2 regions of the Devosia sp. A369 genome follow, and region 2 is predicted to be linked to the other one. Evidence: riboswitches for the same ligand, from Rfam matches in the RefSeq annotation. Region 2 holds a riboswitch; the other holds the start of a gene.

Region 1 (3,399 bases), on a different contig from region 2:
TGTTCAGGCCTATGTCTTTGCGGTGCTCACCTGCATGTACCTCAACGACGCGATCCACCCGTCTCACTAATCTACCCAGTCACGGCGGGCTGTTCCGCCAGAACCCCCGCTTAAAAGTCGCTTGAAAGGACTAAAAAATGGAAGCTGAAGCCGCAAAGTACATCGGCGCCGGTATTGCTTGTTTCGGTATGGCTGGTGCCGCCATTGGCGTGGCCAACATCTTCGGCAACTTCCTGTCGGGCGCCCTGCGCAACCCGTCGGCAGCACCGAGCCAGTTCTCGAACCTGATCTTCGGCTTCGCCGTGACCGAAGCTCTGGGCATCTTCTCGTTCCTGGTTGCCCTGATCCTGCTGTTCGTCGTCTAATATTCGACGTCACACGCCTGTCTTCGCGGCCGGGACTCGTCCCGGCTGCGTATATTTATCCGGCTACTCGCCGGCTGACCGGATTTAACGGGACCGCACCTGATGGTAACGCAAGCCTATGCCCAAGAAGCGGCTGCACCGGCCGAAGTCCACGTAGAGGGCGCTGATAGCGTCGTTGATGTGAACCTCGCCGATCCAACCGCTGACACCCATGCCACTACCGAAGCCTCGGCTGGCGAGCATGATTCAGGCGTATTCCCGCCCTTTGATCCGGCAACATTCCCATCGCAATTGCTGTGGCTGACGATCACGTTCGCCGCGCTCTATCTGCTGATGAGCCGGATTGCACTGCCCCGCATTGGCGGCATTCTGGAAGGCCGCAAGGCCATCATCGACGCCGATCTGGCGGCCGCTGATGCGTCGCGCCAAAAGACCGACGCTGCCATCGCTGCCTACGAAGCGGCTCTGGCTGCAGCCAAGTCCAAGGCACAGGGCATTGCCAGCGAGACCCGCGAATCGATCCAGGCCGATCTGGCTGCCAAGCGCAGCGCCGTCGAAGCCGACCTCACCGGCAAGGTGACGGAAGCCGAGGCGCGGATCAACACCACCAAGACCGAAGCGCTGACCCATGTCGATGAAATCGCCACGGAAACCGCGCAGAGTGTCGTGACCCAGCTGGTGGGCGACGTTTCGGCCGATAGCGTCCGCGCCGCGGTCGCCAAGGCATCGAAGGAGTAAGCGCCATGGAATGGTTGGACAACAGCTTCTACGCCTTCCTCTCGCTGATCATCTTCATTGCAGGGGCGATGTATTTCGGCATCCACGGCATCATCGCCAAGATGCTCGACGCCCAGATCCAGAAGATCGCCGACGACCTGGCTGCTGCCAAGCAGCTGCGCGAAGAGGCCGCTGCCCTGCTCGTTGAATATGAGCAGAAGCGCGTCGCCGCCGAGAGCGAAGCCGAAGGCATCATCGCTGCCGCCAAGGACGAGGCCACCCGCCTCACCGCCGAGGCTCAGGTATCGCTGGCCGATCTGATCGCCCGCCGCACCAAGTCGGTGGAAGACAAGATCGCCCAGGCCGAGGCCCAGGCCGTCGCCGAAGTGCGCGCCCGCTCGGCTGACGTCGCCATCGAGGCAGCCCGGCTGGTGCTGACCGACGAAATGAACCGCAAGGGCGGTTCGGTCGTCGACAACGCCATCGCCGATGTCGGCAACCGGCTGAACTAAGCTTCAGCCACAGAAATTGAGAAAAGGGCGGGCAAGTTATGCCCGCCCTTTTCGTTTGCGCTATACTGATCTTGCCTTCCCCTCGCCCCTTGAGGGAGAGGGACAGACCTGACGCGTTCAGCGGAAGGTCAGGGTGAGGGGTCCTGCGCTCGCCCATGCTTTGACGTTGTTGCACCAACCCCTCATCCGCCCCTTCGGGGCACCTTCTCCCTCAAGGGGAGAAGGAAAAGCGGTGGTGAGGCAATTGACGCCTTTCAGATTCTCCACCATGGTGCCCCGAACTGCGGGAGAGACTGGTTTTTCTCCGGCGCCGAAGGAGCAACCGCCCCGGAAACTCTCAGGCAAAAGGACCGCAGCACCACTATAACTCTGGAAAGCGGACCGGCACCTTGCCTGGTCCCACCGAAGGAGCAACCGGCGCTCAGCCGGGAAATCTCTCAGGTGATCAAGGACAGAGGGGGCACGGAATTCGCCGCAAGGCGAGTGTAGTCGTGTCGCCTTGTTCAGTTCCAGGATGTGTTGATGGCCCAAACCTCAGCCGAAGACCTTAAATTCACGCCGCTCTACGAGCGTCACCTTGCCGCCAGTGGTCGCATGGTGCCGTTCAGCGGCTATTCGCTCCCCGTGCAATATCCCAGCGGGATCATGGGCGAGCATAAATGGACCCGTGAACAGGCCGGCCTGTTCGATGTCAGCCATATGGGGCCGAGCTTTCTCGTGCTCAACAATCCCAGCGGCGACGCCGATGCCGATCACGCCGCCGTCGCCGCGCTGATCGAGCCGCTGATCTGCGGGGATATCGCCGGGCTCAAGCCCGGGCAGATTCGCTACACCCTGCTGCTCAACGAGGAAGGCGGCACTCTCGACGATCTGATGATCGGCCGCTCGCCACTGTTCGGCGGCGCGCTCTATATCGTGGTCAATGCCGGCACCAAGGAGGGTGACTTCGCCCGTATCCAGGCTGCCGCCGGTGACGCTGCCAAGTTCGGCCGCGTCGATGGCGACAATGCCCTGCTGGCGCTGCAAGGCCCCGAAGCCGTCAATGTGATGGCGCAAATCGCTCCCGGCGCCATCGAACTTGGCTTCATGCAATATGCTGCCTTCGACTGGGGCGGCGAGAAGCTGATCGTCTCCCGCGCCGGCTATACCGGCGAAGACGGCTTTGAAATCCTGGTCTCGAACGCTAATGCCCTCCTGCTCTGGGATGCGTTGCTGGCCGATGACCGGGTCAAGCCCGCCGGCCTCGGCGCCCGCGACAGCCTGCGGCTGGAAGCCGGCCTGCCGCTTTATGGGCACGAACTGAACGAAACCATTTCCCCGATCGAAGCCAATCTCGGCTTCGCCATCGCCAAGCGCCGCCGCGAAGCCGGTGATTTCCCCGGCGCCGCGCGCATTCTGGCCGAACGCGAAAACGGACCATCCCGCATCCGCGTCGGGCTGCTCGTTGAAGGCGCCCCGGCCCGCGAAGGCGCCGAGATCCTTGATGCTGACGGCACAGCCATTGGCGTCGTCACCAGCGGCGGCTTTGCCCCCTCGCTGGGCAAGGCCATCGCCATGGGCTTCGTGCCGCCCAGCCACGCCGAGCACGGCACCAGACTGCAGGTCTCGGTCCGCGGCCGAGCCCAACCGGCAGAGGTGGTCCCCACGCCCTTCGTGCCGCATCGCTATTTCCGCAAACCCACCGCTAGTTGAGAGCGCAAATCATGACCACCAAGTTCACCCCTGACCACGAATATATCCGCGTCGAGGGCGCGACCGGCATTATCGGTATCACGCCCTATGCCCAGGAATCGCTCGGCGACATC
Region 2 (3,399 bases):
GTGTCTTTGACGTGATGATGGTGCTGGTGTTCGGCGCGATCGGTTACGCCATGCGCGTCATTGCCTTCCCCGCCGCGCCGCTGTTGCTCGGCTTCGTGCTGGGGCCGATGATGGAGGAGCATTTTCGCCGGGCCATGCTGATTTCGGGGGGCAATTTCATGACCTTCATCGAGCGGCCAATCAGCCTGTCCTTCATGCTGGCTACGGTGGCGCTGCTGGCCTGGAGCACCTGGAGTGCATCTCGGCCCGCTCGACGAGCGATGCTTGTTTGACGGGTGCCGCTGACTGAGATGGCCGGGCATTTCATGGCCATGGTCTTGTTTAACGACGACAGCGCGTGAAGCCGTGCTGTCGTCATCTGCATCTGGCGTTGAGGCCGCGGCGTTGATCCAGCGCCGCCGCATCCGAGACAGGTCGGGCTGAGCTTTCGGCCCAGCCCTTTGGTCTCAGGCAGCGATCTGGCTGCTGACCGCGCCGGTCACCAGATCGGCCGTGGCCATGGACAGGGTCCAGCCGAGATGGCCATGGCCGGTATTGTAGAAGATGCCGGGGCTTTTGCCGCGCCCGACCTTGGGCATCATGTTCGGCATCATCGGCCGCAGACCCGCCCACGGCACCACCCGGTCGGTATTGACCTCGGGAAACAGCTGGCGCGTCCAGTCCACCAGCGGGCGCACGCGATCATGACGAATATCGCGGTTCTCGCCGTTGAATTCGGCGGTTCCGGCGACCCGGAAGCGGTCGGGGCCGAGCCGGCTGGTGACGATCTTGGCGGCATCGTCCAACAGGCTCACCCATGGGGCCGCCGCCTGGCTTGCCGCATCTTCGAGCATGACGGTGATCGAATAGCCTTTCACCGGATAGATATTGACCCGGTCCCCGACCATGGCAGCGAGCCGCCGACTGGCGATGCCGGCACACAGTACAATCCCGTCGAAGTTGCGGGTTTCAGTGGTGATGGTTCCGCTTTGGCTCGACGCTTCGGGCATGAAGGTGACGCTGGGACGGCCATTGCCATGGTTCAGGCCCTGCACGTCGGCGTCCTGCTCAAACCGCACGCCCAGCTTTTGGCACCGAGCGGCCAGTTCGCGGGTGAATTTATGAATATCGCCGGTAGCGTCGGAGGGGGTGAAGAAACCGCCATGATAGCTGCCCGTCACCGCCGACTCGATCTGTCGGATTTCTGCGGGTGTCACCGCCCGGCGTTCGAGACCACCCTTGTTGAGCAGGGCATTGACGGCGCTGGCGTGATCGAAAGCCGGTTTGTCACGGTAGATATGCAGGATGCCCCGGGTTTCGAGGTCAAAGGCAATATCTTCGGCGGCCGCGACCGCGAGCAGGCGCTGCCGTGCGGTGATGGCCAATTTGGTCGTGGCCACGGTATTGGCCTGGTAATTGCCGATATTGCCGAGGAATTCGGCCATCCAGGAATATTTGTGCCAGCTCGGCTTGGGGTTGAACGAGAGCGGCGCATCGGGGCGCAGCAGCCATTGCATGCCATGCAGGATGGTCGACCAGCTGTTCCACACTTCAGCATTGCTGGCTGAAAGCTGGCCGCCATTGGCAAATGAGGTCTCCATCGCCGGATAGCGGTGGCGATCAAACACGGTGACGGAAAAGCCTTGTTGCGCAAGCGCATAGGCAGTGGTTGTGCCGGTGATACCGGCACCGATAACGGCGATCTGACGCATAGGACCTCGTAGAGACAATGGAACGACGAGCCGGTTTCCCGGCCGATTTGTCCCCATCTGTCTCTTGTACCTGAGAGTTTCCCCCAGCCGTGGCTGGTTACCCCTTCGGTGGGCGCGAACGCCGCTCTCCAGATCGCCAGGCTGGAGCAGTACTTGGTGCCTGAGAGTTTCCTGGGGGGTTGCTCCGTCGGCGGCAGTGGCCAAGGCCACCACTCTCTCCTGCTCTGCCCATAAGGCGCGGCGACACTGGCACGGCGCGATGCAATTGCCAATCCGGTGGCGGTGAAATTTTCGCCGGCCCGCCCGGACCGAGCACAACCTTCGCCGACAGAAGCTGGCCCAAGACCGTCGCACCATGTTGACAAAGTCAATTTGTGATCACATTGTGTCGTCACATTGTAGGAGGACTATATGGATGCGACCCCCGGCCCGTTTGCGGTGCTCGTTTTAGCCTTTGAGGTCACGCCGCTCCGTCAGCACGGCACAGCTCTCTTGGAAGCGGACCTCGGATGACTATGGAAAAAGCGCCAAGAATAACGATCGAAAATCTCTCGCTGACTTTTAACACGAGCTCGGGGCCGCTGACTGCGTTGCAGGATGTGTCGTTCGATATCGCTTCGGGGTCATTCCTCAGCGTGGTGGGACCATCCGGCTGCGGCAAGTCGACCTTGCTCAAAATCCTGTCGGGGGTGCTGCCGGCATCCTCGGGGCGGATTCTGTTTGATGGCGAGCCCGTCGACAAGGAAAAAATCCAGGGCCAGGTTGGCTACGTATTTCAGCGCGCTTTGCTGCTGCCCTGGCGGACGGCGCTGGAGAACGTCGTTCTGACCATGGAAGTGGCGCGACGCGGGATGAAACGCGCCGAGCGCGAAGACGAAGCTCGCCGCTGGCTTGAAATTGCCGGGCTCAAGGGCTTTGAGAACCGCTACCCCCACGAATTGTCGGGCGGCATGCAGCAGCGCGTTTCGATCTGCCGGGCCCTGGCGTTCAAGCCGCGCGTGCTGCTGATGGACGAGCCGTTCGCTGCGCTGGACGAGATCACCCGCGAGACCCTGCAGGAAGAACTGCTGCAGCTCTGGGCGCAGACGGAAACCACCGTGGTCTTCATCACGCACTCCATTCCCGAGGCGGTGCTGTTGTCGGAGCAGATCATCGTGATGTCCGCCCGCCCCGGCCGGGTGGTGGAGCGCATCGAGGTGCCGTTCCCGCGTCCGCGGGCCGAGGCCATGCGGGAGTTGCCCGAGTTTGTCAGCATGGCGAGCCATGTTCGCAGCTTGCTGCGCGCCCCGCTCAAGTCAGTGGCCGCGGAATAGGAGTTCAAGATGTATCGTTTTTCAGTAACTGCCGGCCAATTCCTGGTTTTCGCCGTGTTTTTCGGCGCCTGGGAGGCCCTGGTTCATCTGCTCAGTATCCGCCCGGTCATCCTGCCAGCGCCCAGCGTCATCGCACAGGTCGCCTGGGAAAATCGTGATCTTCTGCTCAAGAACACCTGGCCAACCTTCCTCGCCATTTCGTTGGGCTTTATATATGCGGTCGTCGCCGGCTTTGTCATTGCCGTGGGCATCGCCTATTCCCGGATCATCCGGGACCTGACCTATCCGTTCCTGGTCACTGCGCAGATCTTGCCCAAGATCGCCTTCGCTCCGCTGTTCCTGATCTGGTTTGGCTTCGGGCTGACCCCCAAGATCGTCATTGCGGCGCTGATTGC

Evidence for each region. Region 2 has a riboswitch for glycine ahead of ACX3OZ_RS18265 (D-amino acid dehydrogenase). Riboswitches for the same ligand answer to the same signal wherever they lie in the genome.
Region 1: another riboswitch for glycine. It lies ahead of gcvT (glycine cleavage system aminomethyltransferase GcvT); the one in region 2 lies ahead of ACX3OZ_RS18265 (D-amino acid dehydrogenase).

What each region holds. Positions count from the first base shown of each region.
Region 1 covers NZ_JBTMWV010000002.1:284,399-287,797, reverse strand. The annotation lists gene ACX3OZ_RS04895 (F0F1 ATP synthase subunit A) at 1-70, shown strand, start outside; gene ACX3OZ_RS04890 (F0F1 ATP synthase subunit C) at 138-365, shown strand; gene ACX3OZ_RS04885 (F0F1 ATP synthase subunit B) at 465-1,103, shown strand; gene ACX3OZ_RS04880 (F0F1 ATP synthase subunit B family protein) at 1,109-1,594, shown strand; glycine riboswitch at 1,869-1,957, shown strand; gene gcvT (glycine cleavage system aminomethyltransferase GcvT) at 2,117-3,286, shown strand; gene gcvH (glycine cleavage system protein GcvH) at 3,298-3,399, shown strand, end outside.
Region 2 covers NZ_JBTMWV010000023.1:154-3,552, forward strand. The annotation lists gene ACX3OZ_RS18260 (tripartite tricarboxylate transporter permease) at 1-272, shown strand, start outside; gene ACX3OZ_RS18265 (D-amino acid dehydrogenase) at 447-1,691, opposite strand; glycine riboswitch at 1,747-1,825, opposite strand; glycine riboswitch at 1,829-1,923, opposite strand; gene ACX3OZ_RS18270 (ABC transporter ATP-binding protein) at 2,201-3,004, shown strand; gene ACX3OZ_RS18275 (ABC transporter permease) at 3,014-3,399, shown strand, end outside.